Linked DNA regions of Phytohabitans houttuyneae. The protein of the gene in region 1 interacts with the protein of each later gene in a pairwise test. Links are inferred from orthologs where the notes say so. Each region holds a gene or a part of one and is shown in the gene's direction. Other genes may lie near its edges. The genes, in order: Phou_RS14940 and ctaD.

What was found.
Region 2: the proteins of Phou_RS14940 (region 1) and ctaD interact in binary tests that used the Escherichia coli proteins (3 or more experiments, as listed by UniProt). The link is inferred for Phytohabitans houttuyneae from one-to-one orthologs.

What each region holds. Positions count from the first base shown.
Region 1 is NZ_BLPF01000001.1:3,372,784-3,380,137, forward strand. The notes cover bases 20-2,864. They hold Phou_RS14940 (pyridoxal phosphate-dependent aminotransferase), read left to right. Parts: upstream 20-769; coding sequence 770-1,960; downstream 1,961-2,864. Other genes in these bases: Phou_RS14935 (MmpS family transport accessory protein), read left to right, coding at 116-748; Phou_RS14945 (hypothetical protein), read left to right, coding at 2,189-2,383; fxsT (FxSxx-COOH system tetratricopeptide repeat protein), read left to right, coding at 2,438-2,864. In the rest of the region: more of fxsT, read left to right, coding at 2,865-5,587; Phou_RS14955 (HEXXH motif domain-containing protein), read right to left, coding at 5,600-6,880; Phou_RS14960 (FxsB family cyclophane-forming radical SAM/SPASM peptide maturase), read right to left, coding at 6,877-7,354. UniProt on the Escherichia coli protein: Shows aminotransferase activity with methionine and histidine as substrates, and to a lesser extent also with phenylalanine.
Region 2 is NZ_BLPF01000002.1:1,771,852-1,779,268, reverse strand. The notes cover bases 1,776-4,683. They hold ctaD (aa3-type cytochrome oxidase subunit I), read left to right. Parts: upstream 1,776-2,309; coding sequence 2,310-4,058; downstream 4,059-4,683. Other genes in these bases: Phou_RS31190 (class I SAM-dependent methyltransferase), read left to right, coding at 4,671-4,683; Phou_RS31195 (hypothetical protein), read right to left, coding at 4,066-4,605; Phou_RS31205 (TOPRIM nucleotidyl transferase/hydrolase domain-containing protein), read right to left, coding at 1,776-2,135. Also shown: Phou_RS31215 (endonuclease/exonuclease/phosphatase family protein), read left to right, coding at 1-721; Phou_RS53280 (hypothetical protein), read right to left, coding at 707-964; Phou_RS54620 (hypothetical protein), read left to right, coding at 1,355-1,483; more of Phou_RS31205, read right to left, coding at 1,470-1,775; more of Phou_RS31190, read left to right, coding at 4,684-5,405; Phou_RS31185 (class I SAM-dependent methyltransferase), read right to left, coding at 5,417-6,175; Phou_RS31180 (hypothetical protein), read left to right, coding at 6,228-6,782; Phou_RS31175 (hypothetical protein), read right to left, coding at 6,853-7,417. UniProt on the Escherichia coli protein: Cytochrome bo(3) ubiquinol oxidase is the terminal enzyme in the aerobic respiratory chain of E.coli that predominates when cells are grown at high aeration.

The sequences.
Region 1 (7,354 bases):
TCGAGGGAAGAATCGGACACCGGACTTGCCCAGCGGGCCGATCGTGGAACACCGTGACTCGCCGCCGTCCTTATCCGGGGAAGATCCGGAGTTTTATCCGGGGGGACAACACCCGATGACATACCCGCCGCCGTACGAGCCGCAACCTGGCACGCATCCGACCCAGCCGGTGCCGCCCCCGCCCACGTCGTCGCCGCCCACCACGCCTTACCCGGCCTACCTCGGTGCACCCGCCGCGCCGCCCCGGCCGCCCCGGTCCAACGGGCCGATCCTGGCGGTGGTGATCGCGCTGGCCGTGCTGCTCGTGGGCGGCGCCGTGACCGCCGGTGTGCTGCTGGTCCGCAGCGGCGACGACCCCGGCACGATCACCACGGACCCCACGCGGGACATCGAGACACCGCGGGTCGAGCAGACCGAGCCGGAGCCCGGCGCCACCGGTGGCTACGGCGCCGACAACCCGGGCGCCGGCCAGAAGGTGGTGTACGAGGTGACCGGCGACGGTCCGGTGAGTCTCGTCTTCGTCAAGGACGACGGCCGGACGCCGGAGCGGGCCACCGACACCGACCTGCCGTGGCGCAAGGAGCTCACGCTCGCGGAGGGCGCCGCCCTGGTCAGCGTGACCGCCATCCGCAGCGCCGGCGGTGAGGGCAGCATCGAGTGCCGGATCACCATCGACGGCGAGGAGGTCGCGAAGAAGTCCGCGAGCGGCACCTTCGCCACCGCCACGTGCTCGAAGCTCATCTTCTAGGCACGCCGTTACGCTGGCCCGGTGACCACCATCGACAGCGATCCCGGCGTGCACCGGATGCGGGTCTTCGGCACCACGATCTTCGCCGAGATGTCGGCCCTGGCCGTGCGCCACGGTGCGGTCAACCTGGGCCAGGGCTTCCCGGACACCGACGGGCCGCCGGAGATGCTGGAGGCGGCCGTCGAGGCGCTGCGCACCGGGCACAACCAGTACCCGCCCGGCGCCGGCGTCCCCGCGCTCAGGGCGGCCGTCTCGGCACACCAGCGGCGGTTCTGGGGGCTTGAGTACGACCCGAACGGCGAGGTGCTGGTCACCGCCGGCGCCACCGAAGCCATCGCGGCGGCGATCCTGGGCCTGTGCGAGCCCGGCGACGAGGTGGTCTGCTTCGAGCCCTACTACGACTCGTACGCGGCCTCGATCGCGCTCGCCGGCGCGGTCCGGCGGCCGGTGACACTCCGCCCCGGCGCCGGCGGGCGGTACGCGTTCGACCCCGCCGAGCTGCGCGCGGCGTTCGGGCCGCGCACCCGGCTGGTGCTGCTCAACTCGCCGCACAACCCCACCGGCAAGGTCTTCACCCGGTCCGAGCTCACCCAGATCGCCGAGCTGTGCCAGGAGCACGGTGCGTACGCGGTGACCGACGAGGTGTACGAGCACCTTGTCTTCACCGACGCGAGGGACGCGCACATCCCGCTCGCCACCCTGCCCGGCATGCGCGAGCGCACCGTGCGCATCTCCTCGGCGGGCAAGACCTTCTCGTGTACCGGCTGGAAGATCGGCTGGGCGAGCGGCCCCGCCGCCCTGGTCACCGCGGTGACGCGGGTCAAGCAGTTCCTCACGTACGTCAACGGTGGGCCGTTCCAGCCCGCCGTGGCCGTGGCGCTGGATCTGCCGGACAGCTACTACGAGGGCTTCCGCGCCGGGCTGCAGGCGCAGCGCGACCAGCTCGTGGCCGGCCTGACCGACGCCGGCTTCGGTGTGCTCCCGTCCGAGGGCACCTACTTCGTGACCACCGACATCAGCCCGCTGGGCGGTACGGACGGCATGGAGTTCTGCCGCTCGCTGCCCGAGCGCCTGGGTGTCGCGGCCGTGCCGACCGAGGTGTTCTACGACGACCCGCAGGCGGGAAAGCGGCTCGTCCGTTTTGCCTTCTGCAAGCGCCCGGAAGTGATCGACGAGGCCGTGCGCCGCCTGCGCGGAGCGCGAGCGGGCTGAGCGTGACCAGCGGCGCGGGGTGAGGCCGCGGGAGCAACGGTCCGGACCACCGCGGACATCGCGGTAGCTCGGGTCTTCTCGCTCTTGCTCTTAAAGAACCGTCAGCGCAACTCCTTCTGCGCGGGTTCGGACGCCGCGTCGGGCTGTGGGCAGCGGGTGGCGGGCCGGCCGTGACCGGGTGGCGCGGGCGGGCGAGGCCGAGCCGGTGGTCCGCTAACGACGTGTCCCGTGAGCTGGTTTTTCGTACGTTCGACCATGGCGGATCACCCGGCTGCGATTGTTCTTGAGCGAAGCGTCGTCGATCTCGGTCAAAACAGAAAATCCGTTTGTGCCCAAGAAGTGGTGGTCGTCAGCGAAGCGCTTGGTCAGGCCGGGAATTCCGTTTACCATTCGTGGCAGACATTCGGATCGCGTGGGAAATGAGCACCCGTGTCAGAAACCGCGACGGCGGACAAGCCGTTTGATGCCCTGGTAGAGGTGTTGTTGCAGGTCCCCGCGCTGAGGGATCAGGCCGAGCGCGACCGCGTGGTCAACGATACCGCCGCTGTCCTGCGTCGCGCGTTCACGACTCGACGCGCTTCCGATACGCGCGGTGATCTGTTATCGCTGATCCATTCCTACAGCCTGCTCAGCGGCGGCGTGGTGGCCTTCAGCAGCATCGTGGCGGACCGGTATCCGGAACCGTCGGCTCTGCGTGCGCACGACCTGGCCCGCGAAATCAGGGGATCGTTGCTGCTCTCGGCACCTGATCGTCAGGATCTGTGTCGAATGCTCGGCGAGGTTGGCATTACGGCGGTTTTCAAGGCGCGCGGCGAGCTGTCCGAGGTGCCGGAGCTCAAGGACTTCGGCGTCTGGGAGGACTGGGCCGCCGTAATCCGGATCATGGAGCGGCAGCCTGCCCCCGAGGGCGAGGCGCCACCGCTGCTCGGATTCGTCGTACGCCTCGCCGACCTCGTCGACCGCACGCGGGCCGGTGCCCTGCGGCGCTGGGCGGCGAGCGTCGCCGGCGGTCTCGGTGCCACCGAGTCGATCGCCGCGGCGCTGGGGCCAGAGGAGCGGGACGACGAGGACCTCGGCGCGCCACGCCGGCGCCCGGCCGGCGCCCGCACGATCCGGGGCGGCGTGCCCCTTCAAAACCGCAACTTCACCGGCCGGGTGGAGCTGCTCGACCGCCTCGCCCGCACCCTCGCCTCGGGGTCCAAGGCGGCGGTGCTTCCGCACGCTGTTCACGGCATGGGTGGCGTCGGCAAGACCCAGCTGGTGCTCGAGTACGTGTACCGCCACCTGGATGACTACAACCTCGTCTGGTGGTTGCCCGCCGACTCCGCCTCCGGCGTGCTGACCTCGCTGGAGCAGCTCGCCCGGGAGCTCGGGATCCGACCGGGCGACAACGCGCAGCAGACCGCCCGCCTGGTGCTCGACGCCCTCGCCGCCGGAGCGCTGAAGTGGCTGCTGGTGTACGACAACGCCAACGACCTCGACTCGATCGACGAGTACGTGCCCTCCACCGGTGGAGATGTCGTCGTCACGACGCGCAACAGGGAGTGGGCGGCCGTCGGTCTGTCCATCGAGGTTGACGTCTTCCAGCGCGAAGAGAGTGTCGAGCTGCTGCGGCGGCGGACCGGAAACGGGATCAGCGAGGAGGACGCCGACCGCCTGGCCGAGCGCCTCGGCGACCTGCCGCTGGCGCTGGAGCAGGCGGCGGCCTGGCACCTGCTCACCCAGATGCCGGTCAGCCAGTACATCGGTCTGCTGGAGCAGCATCAGAAGGAGCTGCTGTCGGAGGGGAAACCGGCCGGTTACCCCATGTCGGTGGTCACGTTCGTGACGCTGGCGCTGGATAAGCTGCGCGCTGACGCCCCGGCCACGGCGCAGCTGCTGGAGCTCTTCGCCTTCCTGGGTGGTGAGGGAGTCTCGGTGTCGCTGCTGCGCTACGGCCGCGACGCGGACGTCGTGCAGCCCTTGCGCGCGCTGCTGGGCGACACGATCAGGATCAACCGCGCGGTCCGCGACCTCAACCAGTACGGCTTGGTCAAGGTCGACAACGACCAGCGCCTCGAGGTGCACCGCCTCGTCCAGAGCGTGCTCCACGACCTGCTCGACGAGCAGCGGGCCGCGGAGACGCTGCGCAGCGCCCAAAACCTGCTGGCCAAGGCCAACCCGGGAGACCCCGACGAGGAGGACGACCGCACCGCCCTCGACCGGCAGCGCGAGATCGGCCCGCACCTGCGCCCGGCCAAGATGATCACGGCGAAGCGGATGGAGGCGCGGTCGACGGTGCTCGACCATATCCGCTACCTGTACAACATGGGCGACTACGAGAACAGCCGCCGGCTCGCCGACGACGCGGTCAAGGAATGGGAGAGCGACGACAGCCACCCGCGGTTGGGTCCGGACGGCGAGTTGACGCTCCAGGCCAAGGCCCACATCGCGAACGCCATGCGCGCGCTCGGTGAAAGCGCGCCGGCCGACGAGCTGACCAACGACACCTACGCGCGCATGCGGCGGTTTCTCGGCGAGACCGCCAAGTCGACCCTGGTGCTGGGCAACCAGATCGGCCAGGCCATGCGTATCCGTGGCGAGTACGCGGACTCGCTTACATTCGATCGGGAGTCGCTCGACCGGCACAAGGAGGTGAAGGATCTACCGGAGCACTACATCCTGCGTGCGCAGTCCAACCTGGCGGTCGCCCACCGCATGGTCGGCGACTTCGTCGAGGCGGCGCGGCTGGACCGGGAGATCGTCGATCGGATCGAGGCCAGGGGCCGCTCCGACAACAGCTTCCGCGCCCTGGAGACGTACATCAACATCGCCCGTGACTACTACGGGCTCGGTGCCTATCAGGCCGGGCTCGCGGTGCTGGAAGGGTGGCGCGGTGCGCTGATGGAGAGGCGCAGCAGCGGCCACCGCATCGTGCTGCTGTCCGGCCGGACGTACGGCATCACGCTGCGCAAGGCCGGCCGGCTGCGGGAGGCGGCCGACGTGCTGGGCGAAAACCTGGAGCAGACCCGGCGCCGGTTCGGCGAAAACCACGAGTACACCGTGGCCGCCCTGTCGAGCTACGGCAACGCGCTGCGGCAGCTGGGTGACGTGTCCGGCGCGCTGGAGCTGATCGTGGACGCCTCAGGCCGCTACCGCGAGTTTTTCGGCGAGCACCACCCCTTGACGCTCATCACCGACATCAACGAGGCCGTGGCCCGGCGGGCCCAAGGTGACAACGACGCCGCGTTGGCACTGGACCTCCGCGCGTACGAGCTGCTCGCCGAGGTGCTCGGGAGCGACCACCCGTACACGCTCTGCGCGGGTACGTCGCTCGCCACCGACTACGCCCTGCACGGCGAGGCGGCCAGAGCCCGGGCCTTGTCGACGGAGGTGCTGGAGCGCAGCCGGGTGACATCGGGCGGTCCGCACGAGGCGCGCGACAACGCCGAGCACCCGTACCTGCTGGCTCGCGCGGTCAACCTCGCTCACGACATGCGCGCGACCGGCGACGGGGACGAGGCGGCGGCACTCCTGCGCGACGCGGTGTCCGGCCTGCGCCAGACGTTGGGCGCCACCCATCCCGAGGTCGTCGACGCGGAGCAGGGCAAGCGGCTCGAGGGCGACGTCGAGGCGCCGCCCACCTGACCGCGAGCCTTCTCAGGTGGCGTTGGCGGCCCGCCAGCGCTCGTGCAGCTGACGCTGGCGCTGCTCGGCACGTCGCGCCACGGCGGTCGGCACCGGCTCGGCGAGCAGCGCGTCGGTGAAGTGCCGCAGGTGCGCGGCGAACCGGGCACCGACCGGCGTGAGCGCTCCCGAGCCTTCCAGCGTCGCGAGGCTCTGAGCCACCTGGAGGCGTGCGTTCGCGAACTCCTGCTCCGCCGCGTCGGTCACGCCGGGTACACCCCGCAGCGCCCGCCACGTGTCCGCCACGCCGGCGAACGCGTACACACCCTGCAACAGGCCGGCCAGCGGCCGGGCGTCGGTCCGCCACGGGGCGAAGTACCGGCGTTCGTCGGCCGGGTCGCTCAGCTGCACGAGGTCGAGCAGGGCGCTGAGCTTCGCGTGCTGGTACTCGTGGACCAAGGTGACCGCGAAGTCCGCGGCGGTGGCCGGCCGGGTCAACCCGAAGACGCCGAACACGTGCCGGATCGTGGCGCTGCGTGCCGAGCGGCCGTCGCCTTGCAGGGGCACGAGCGCGCGCAGGCCGGCGGCGATCTCGGCGGCCCGGTACGGCACGCGCTCGGTGAGCAGGTGCCAGGCCTCGGTGAAGAGCTCCTGCCAGTGTGCGAACTCGGCGGCCGACAGGCGGGGGGCCGGGGGAGCGTGGTAGCCGTGCCGGTAGGGATCGACATCGTCGAGCGCCAGCTTCGCCCGGACCGTGCCGGAGCCGGCCACGAGCGTCCGGACCGGTTGCCAGCCGTCGTCCGCCGCGCCGGTCACGGTGACGGGGCCGCGGCCGGCGTCGACGGTCAGCGTCCCGCCCGCGCTGGTGACCCGGGCGTGACGGGCCTCGCCGACCGCCAGCCGGCCCACTCCGGGCAGCGCGACGGCGCCGTCGCGGACCGGCACCGTCATCTCGGTGTCCACGCGAGCGGCGGCGCAGGTGACGGCCGCGACCGCGCCGAGGTGCGCCACGTCGTCCCGCTCGGCGCGTCCCTGCGCGACCGCCCGGCTGACGATGGCGACCCAGGCCCCGACCAGCGGCGAGCCCAGCACCCGGGCCGCCTCGGCGGACGCGGCCGCCCGGGCCGCCTCCAGCGCGTGCACGATGCGGTCCCGGTCCGCCGCCGGCCCCGACCACCGCCGCAGCAGGTTGGCGATCAGCAGGAGGTGCTTGCTCAGCTGCGCCTCGGCGAGCGCCCGGGACGCGCCACGCCCGCCGGTGCTCGCGGCGAGCCCGCTGAGCAGGGTCGCGGGGAGCCGGTGGTACGCCGTCACGCGGTCACCGCCCCGGCGAGAGCCCGCACGTCCGTGGCCACCCGCGCCCGCACGTGGTCGACGAACAGCCGCAGGTCGGCACAGTAGACGGACGGGTTCCGGAACCCGGCGCCCGGCCGGTACCGGTGCGCGTAGTGGCCGCCTCCGCACACGCGACGCACCGGGCAGGCGGCGCACTCCTGGCCGAGGGCGGCCAGGCCGATCTGGCGGGCCACCACGCCGGGGTGGGTCAGGGCCGTGTCGAACTCGTCGTCGCGCACGTTCAGCCCGGTGGCGCACGCCCCCTCGTACGCCGACTTCAACGCGTCGACCTGCTCGATCGCGCCATCCGACTCGACGACGACGAGGGCGGCGGGACTGAGCCCGATCTGCTCCGACCGGGAGGCGCCGCCGAGTGTCAGGTCCACGACACTCTCGAACAGCCGGACCGGCACCGCGTCCGGATCGCCGTGCCACGCGTCGAACGCGCCGACC
Region 2 (7,417 bases), on another replicon or contig:
CCACGAGTACGCACACGTCGACTTCACGCCGGCCGACATCTTCTCGCAGGTCCAACCCATCGACCAGCGGGAGCGGCTGCGCGAGGCGTTTCCCGGCTACCAGGTCGTGATCGTGGGCCGCAACGTCACCCTGTCCCGCTTTCCGGTCGTCGCCTCGCGCGGGCTCGACTCGACGCCGTGGCTGCCCGAGGAGTTCCGGGCCGTACCGCCGGCCATGCGCGAGTACGCCGCCTTCTACAACAGCCAGGCGCTGCGCACCGACGTGCGGCTGCCGGACAGGGTCGTCTCGTTCTATAACGCGCACCTGTACCAGCCGCCCAGCCGGCTGCTGTCGCTCAGCGGCGACCGCAGCCGGGGCCGGGTGGAGACCGACCGGTTCAACGACTCGATGCGCAAGGCCAGCCTGCGCGCGCTCGAGGCGGACATGGATGGCAACTCGCAACCGATCGTGTTCGGCGGCGACCTCAACACCACGCCCGCGATGGGCATCCGGCGGATGCTGCCCGACCAGCTCGTCGACCACACGCGGGCGCTGTCCTCGCTGTACCCGACCACGTGGGCGGTCGGTGGCGCCAACAGCGAGCGGAAGTTCGGCGCCCCGCTCTGGCGGATCGACTGGCTGCTCAGCACGTCCGACGTCACTGTGCACGAGTACGAGTTCGTGGACCCGAAGGGCCTGTCCGACCACCGGCCCCAGCGCGCGGTCCTATCCACCGGCTGAGACGCCCTCGGACAGCTCCCAGAAGGCGGCGTAGCGGCCACCGCGGCCCAGCAGCTCGGCGTGGCCGCCCTGCTCCACGATCCGGCCGCCGGAAAGGAACGCGACCCGGTCGGCTCGCCGCACGGTGCGCATCCGGTGCGCGACCATGACCACGGTCCGGCCGGCCATCAGCCGCTCGATCCCGTCGTGCACCGCCGCCTCGTTCATCGGGTCGAGCGCGGAGCTCACCTCGTCCAGCAGCACGATCGGCGCGTCCTTGAGCAGCGCCCGCGCGATCGAGACCCGCTGGCGTTCGCTGCCGGACAGCAGCGCGCCGGCGCGCGGCCCGCCGCACGTCCCGCAGCGCGCCGTCCAGCAGCGCGAAGCGCTCGGCGGTCCGGCCGCCGGCGCGCAGCACGGGCTGGGCCTGCAGGTACTCGATGACCCGCGCGGTGGCCTCGTGGTCGCGCTCGCGGCGCTCGGCGTCGGCGGCGGCCGTCGCGCGTCCGGTCCAGACCTGGATCGCGGCGACGACCGGGGCGGCGACCAGCGCGGCAAGCCCCAGCTGCCAGTTGAACGCCGGCGGGGCCAGCTATCTGGGCGAGCCGGCTCACGCGTGGCGCCTGGTCCGAGCCGGCCGGCCTGGGACCGCTGGTGAACACGGCCGCCGACGAGTACCACCCCTCGCTCTCGCCCGGCCTGGACCGGCTCTTCTACGTGGCGGGCGGCGACCTCCACCAGGTGGCGACCTCGGCGCTGGCGGTACCGCTCACACCGCGGTGAGCAGCGCGTCCAGCGGCCGCGGCAACGCGTCCCGGGCGATGGCCGCCTCGACGAGCAGCCGCGCGTAACGCGACTTGCGGGTCGCGCCGCTGCCCAGAAACCGCCGCATCTGCGCCTGCGGGTCGCGGCCGCGCCAGGCGGGCTGGCTCTGCAGCGAGCGGAACGATCCGAGGTCGCCCTGCGAGTCGAACAGCGCCTCGACGCCGGTGGTGCCCACAGCGCGGATCAGCTCGTCTTCGAGGTCCTCGACGCAGGTGTAGAAGCCGAGCCGCTCCATGCCGGCCCGGTCGGGCGGGGAGCCGACCCCGGTCGCGACGAGGCCGCGCCGGAAGACCTCCTCCTCGTGCAGGTCGCACAGTCCGGTCAGGCGCATCCAGCCGCCCAGCGGCCCGAGGCCGCGCAGGAACCGGCCGATCGCGTGTGCCCCGCCGATCGGCACGACCACGACCTGCTCGGCCGCCAGGTCCCGGCCGCGGGCGGCGGCGGCCGTCTCGACGGCGATCTGGTCGCTGATGCCCTCGACGAGCACCAGGGCGGCGGCGCTGTCGAGCTTGGCGAGGGCGCGCGCGGTCGCCTCGATCGGCGCGGTCGGGCCGCTCACGTAGCCTTCGAGCGCCCGGCGGGCGAGCGCGCGGCGGGTGGCGAGATCCATGGCGGCTACCGCCCGGTGCTCCGTCGATCAGCGCGCGCCATGGCCGCATCATCGACCACGGGCACGGCCCGGGACAACCGATTTGTTCATGGCGTTCCGGGTGGGGCGGTGGTGGGCGTTTTGACGGACGAATCGGGGAAAGCGGCACGGCCGGGGGTGACTGCTGTGACCAGGATCGAACCGCGGCCCAGCCCGCTGACCGCGCGACCGTGGCCGGTGCGCGAGGAGGTCCGGGGCTCGTTCCTGGCCCGCACGCTGCGCTCCACGGACGCGAAGCAGATCGGGATCATGTACGGCGTCACCGCGTTCGCCTTCTTCATGGTCGGCGGGCTGATGGCGCTGCTGATGCGCGGTGAGCTGGCCCGGCCGGGCATGCAGTTCCTCTCGCCCGAGCAGTACAACCAGCTGTTCACCATGCACGGCACGATCATGCTGCTGCTGTTCGCGACGCCGATCGTGTTCGCCTTCGCCAACTACGTGGTACCGCTGCAGATCGGCGCGCCGGACGTGGCGTTCCCCCGGCTCAACGCGTTCGCCTACTGGCTGTTCGCGTTCGGCGGCACGCTCGTGCTGGCCGGCTTCATCACGCCCGGCGGCGCCGCCGACTACGGCTGGACCGCCTACACGCCCCTGTCGACCGCCGAGCACTCGCCCGGCGTGGGCGGCAACATGTGGGTCGTCGGCCTGGTGCTGTCCGGGCTCGGCACGATCCTCGGCGCGGTCAACATGATCACCACGATCCTGACCCTGCGGGCACCGGGCATGACCATGTTCCGGATGCCGATCTTCACCTGGAACATCCTGCTCACCAGCGTGCTGGTGGTGCTCGTGTTCCCGCTGCTCGCGGCCGCCCTGCTGGCGCTGCTCGCGGACCGCGTGCTGGGCGCGCACGTGTACGACCCGGGCCACGGCGGGCCGCTGCTGTGGCAGCACCTGTTCTGGTTCTTCGGGCACCCCGAGGTCTACGTCGTCGCGCTGCCGTTCTTCGGCATCGTCACCGAGGTCATCCCGGTCTTCTCCCGCAAACCCATCTTCGGGTACAAGGGACTGGTCGGCGCCACGATCGCGATCACGCTGCTGTCGATGAGCGTGTGGGCGCACCACATGTTCGCCACCGGCCAGGTGCTGCTGCCGTTCTTCAGCTTCCTGAGCTTCCTGATCGCGGTGCCGACCGGCCTGAAGTTCTTCAACTGGATCGGCACGATGTGGCGCGGCCAGATCACCTTCGAGACCCCGATGCTCTTCGCGATCGGCTTCCTGGTCACGTTCCTGCTCGGCGGGCTGTCCGGCGTGATGCTCGCGTCACCGCCGATCGACTTCCACGTCACCGACACGTACTTCGTGGTGGCCCACTTCCACTACGTGCTCTTCGGCACGATCGTGTTCGCCGTGTACGCCGGCATCTACTTCTGGTTTCCCAAGGCGACCGGCCGCATGCTCGACGAACGGATCGGCCGCGTGCACTTCTGGCTGACCTTCATCGGCTTCCACACCACGTTTCTGGTGCAGCACTGGCTCGGCAACGAGGGCTTCCCCCGCCGGTACGCCGACTACCAGCCGGACGACGGCTTCACCACGCTCAACACCGTCTCCACGATCGGCTCCTTCGTGCTCGGCGCCTCGACCCTGCCGTTCCTCTACAACCTGTGGCGCTCGTACCGGTACGGCCAGGTCGTGACCGCCGACGACCCGTGGGGCCACGGCAACTCCCTGGAGTGGGCCACCTCCTCCCCTCCCCCGCTGCGCAACTTCGACCGGATGCCGAGGATCCGCTCGGAGCGGCCGGCCTTCGACGCGAAGTTTCCGGAGCTGGCCGCCGGCGGCCAGTCGGACGCCGGCCCGCCCGAGGGTGGCGCCAAGCCGTTGACCAGCGAGTCGCGCGGCGGCGCCACCTACTCCGAAGACACCACCACCGAGCGGTAGCGGCCCCCTACCCGCCGGCGGTGTTCGACGCGGGTCGGACCGGACGGGGGCGAGGCGGCGGGGCCGGCCAGTCGCCGTCCGCGACGATCGACGCGAGGTCGTCCTGACCGGTCAGGTCGTGCCGGGCCGCCGCGCGGAACCCGCTGAGCACCGTGCGGTACCGCTCGCTGTCGTACGGCTCGCGCCCGTAGGTGACCGCGTCGATCGTTATCATCATCTGCCGCCCCGCCGCCACGACCTCGGCTCCACCGATCAGCGCCACCTTGATGAAGGCCAGGTGGGCGGCGTTGCGGGCCTCGCGCCGCTCGGCGTCGTCCTCCGGGGTGTCGTCCGTGAAGTCCTGCAAGACCCTGCGCGCCTTGCTCGCCAACGTCTGAAACGCGATGTAGGCGTCGACACGGTCCTGGTAAAGGCGGTAACGGTCCTCGTGCTCCCGCTGCTCGCGTCGCAGCCGGGTCGCGTGCCGGGCCTGCATGAGGGCGGTCAGGACGCCCGCTCCGGCCGCCACGGCGCCACCGGTGAGCGTCAGCAGTATCGATTCCCACATGCATCGAATGTTGACGGGCCGGTCAACCCCGACGACAGGGGCGTGGTCGGGCTAGATTTTCGGTCGTGCTCGACTATGACCGGGAGGCAAAGCGCTACGACGAGTCGCGCGGGGGTGAGCCGCGCGCGGCCGCGGCGGCCGGCGCTGTCGAGCGGCTCCTGCCGCCCGGCGCGCGGCTGCTGGTCGACGTGGCCTGCGGCACCGGCATCGTCACCACCCGCCTGCGCCGGCCGGGTCGCACCGTCGTCGGGGTCGACCGGTCCACGGGCATGACCGCCGTGGCCGCCGCCCGGCTCCCCGGCGCCGCGGTCGTCGGCGACGCCACGGCGCTGCCCGTGGACTCCGGACGCGCCGACGCGGTGCTGATGATCTGGCTGCTGCACCTCGTGCCGGACCCGGAGCGGATCGTCGCCGAGGCGGCGCGGCTGCTCGGCCCGGCCGGTCGCCTCATCACCACAGTGGACAAGAACGAAGGACCGTTCGCGGTGGCAAGCGACGTCGCGGAGCTGACCGCGCCGCTGCGGCGCCGGCAAGGCGAGCGGCCCGACGGGTACCGCCGGGTCGTCGCCGCCGCGAGCCGGCACGGCCTGGCCCCGGCGGCCGAGACGGCGTTCGTGGGCGCCGGCCAGGGGCGCACGCCGCGGCAGTGGGTCGAGCACATCGGCCGCGACACGATCCCGTGGGCGGACAAGGCCGAGGCGGACGAGCTGTGCCGCGCGCTGGCGGCCCTGCCCGATCAGGACACGCCCCGCCCGGATCCGGTGTACCGCGTCGTCGCCCTCGCCCGCGCCAGCGCGTAGGTTGAGCGCGCTCAGCGGGTGGCTGATATCAGGATGGTCTGCGTCCTGATGCGGTAGCAGCCCTCTTCGGCTATCCGGGCCCGCACCAGGTCGCGCACCGCGGACCGCTGCGCCTCGGTCAGTGGCTCGGCCGGGAGGCTTTCCTGGTACGCGAGGATCGGCTCCGGTTCGTGCACCACGATGTCGCTCGGGTAGCGCTCGGCGGTGACCGCGGAGAAGTGCTCGGCCACCCGCGCGGGCCCGCTGTCGCCGGTGAAGTCGCTGCGGGTGAGCGCGGCGGCGAGGTCGGGGCGGCCGATCGCCGGGCCGAGCGCGTTCAGCTCCCGCAGGTGGTCGCGGCCGTTGGTGCTGACCGCGAGCCGGCCGCCGGGGCGCAGCACGCGGGCGAACTCCGCCAGGCCGGCACCCGGGTCGTCCAGGTGGTAGAGCATGTGGTTGGCGACCACGACGTCGAAGCTGCCCGACCGAAAGGGCAGGCTCGTCGCGTCGCACCGCAGCACCCGCGCGCCGGAGATGGCGCGCAGGCGGGCACACATGGCCGCCGACGAGTCGGTGAGGGTGAGCCGCAGGTCGCTGGCGCCGTCCGCCCACAGCATTCCGGTGCCGGCGCCCACTTCGAGAAGGTCGCCGGAGGCGGGCAGCCGGTCGCGCACCCACGCGTACCACGGCCGCGTCTGCGTGCTGTGCATGTGCAGCGCGATCCGGGCGTCGAGATTGGCGGTCGTCGCGGCGTACTGCCGGCGGGCGTGCTCCGCGGGCGTGGAGTCCATGCCGCCATGCTGCCCGGTCACGCCGCGGACGGACACTGGGTACGGTCAGCGTGTGGCGTACGACCCTTTGGCGGAGAGCGTCCGCCTGATCGCCGACGGGCTGCCGGACCGGCCGGTGCGGCTGAGCCGTCGCCACCGGTTCGCGCCGGTCGCGGTCGACGTCGACGGTGACATCGCCGCGGCCCGCTTCCTGCGCCGCGGCGCCGGCTGCTTCTGGGACGAGACGCACCTGCTGGTCGCCGACGCGCCCGGCGGCTGGCGCCGGCTCGGCAGCGGCGGGTCCTCCCACGGCACCGAGGATCACGCCGGCACGGAGTTCGAGCGGGCCCGGCAGGGCATCGCGCCACACGATGTCGTGGTGGGCGGCGGCGCCGGCGCCCTGCGCGACTCCGACCGCCTGCTGCCCTGGCGGGGTCGCTGGGTGCAGACCGCCTCGCTGCTCGCCGGCAGCGGGATCGCGCGGGTCACGGTCAAGGGGCGCGAGCTGCACGTCCCGTACCACGGTCATCTGGTCGTGGTCTGGCAGACCCGCCGGCCGCCGTCGGTGGCCGCGCACGACGCGGCCGGACGCCCGGTCCGCGCCGTCACCCTGCCGCGCGGACGGTGAACCACCCTTTGCCGGCCGGCCGCCGCGGCGATCGCCGCGCTGCGTGACGAGGCGCCGGTCTGACCCGCGCCTACCCGACCGGCCCGGACCACTCGGGCAGCGTGAGGTCGTGGCCCTCGGCCCTGGCGCGGGCCGCCAGCCGCTGCCACGCCCGCCACCCGGGACCGCCGGCGGTCTTCTTGAGCGCCGCCGGCGGTGCCGCCTCGACCTCGTCCGCGAAGGCGCGGTTCAGCGCGGCGACGATGGCCGGCTCGGGGCGGGGCGCCAGCAGGTACGCCAGCAGCAGCCCCAGCGTCAGGAACGGCCGCACCTCGGCGTCGTCGTGCCACGCGCCCGGCGCGTGGCGGCGGCACCACGCGAGGTACCGCACGGCGGCCTGCGTCGCGTCCGGGCCGAGCTCGACCGCCGACTCGACGAGGGTGGCGAGCGTGCCCGCCGGTTCCAGCAGGTCGTCCGCCCGCACCAGCACGAGGCAGGCGAACAGCCGCGCCACGTGGCCGCGCGCGTCCTCCGGCCGCGCGTAGCTGGACAGCTGCAGCACCTCGCGCGGCGTCCACGGCAGCTCGGCCGGCAGCCGGCGCACGAGCAGCAGCTCCTCGATGCCCTGCCGGTACTCCTCGACCCGCACGCCGTAG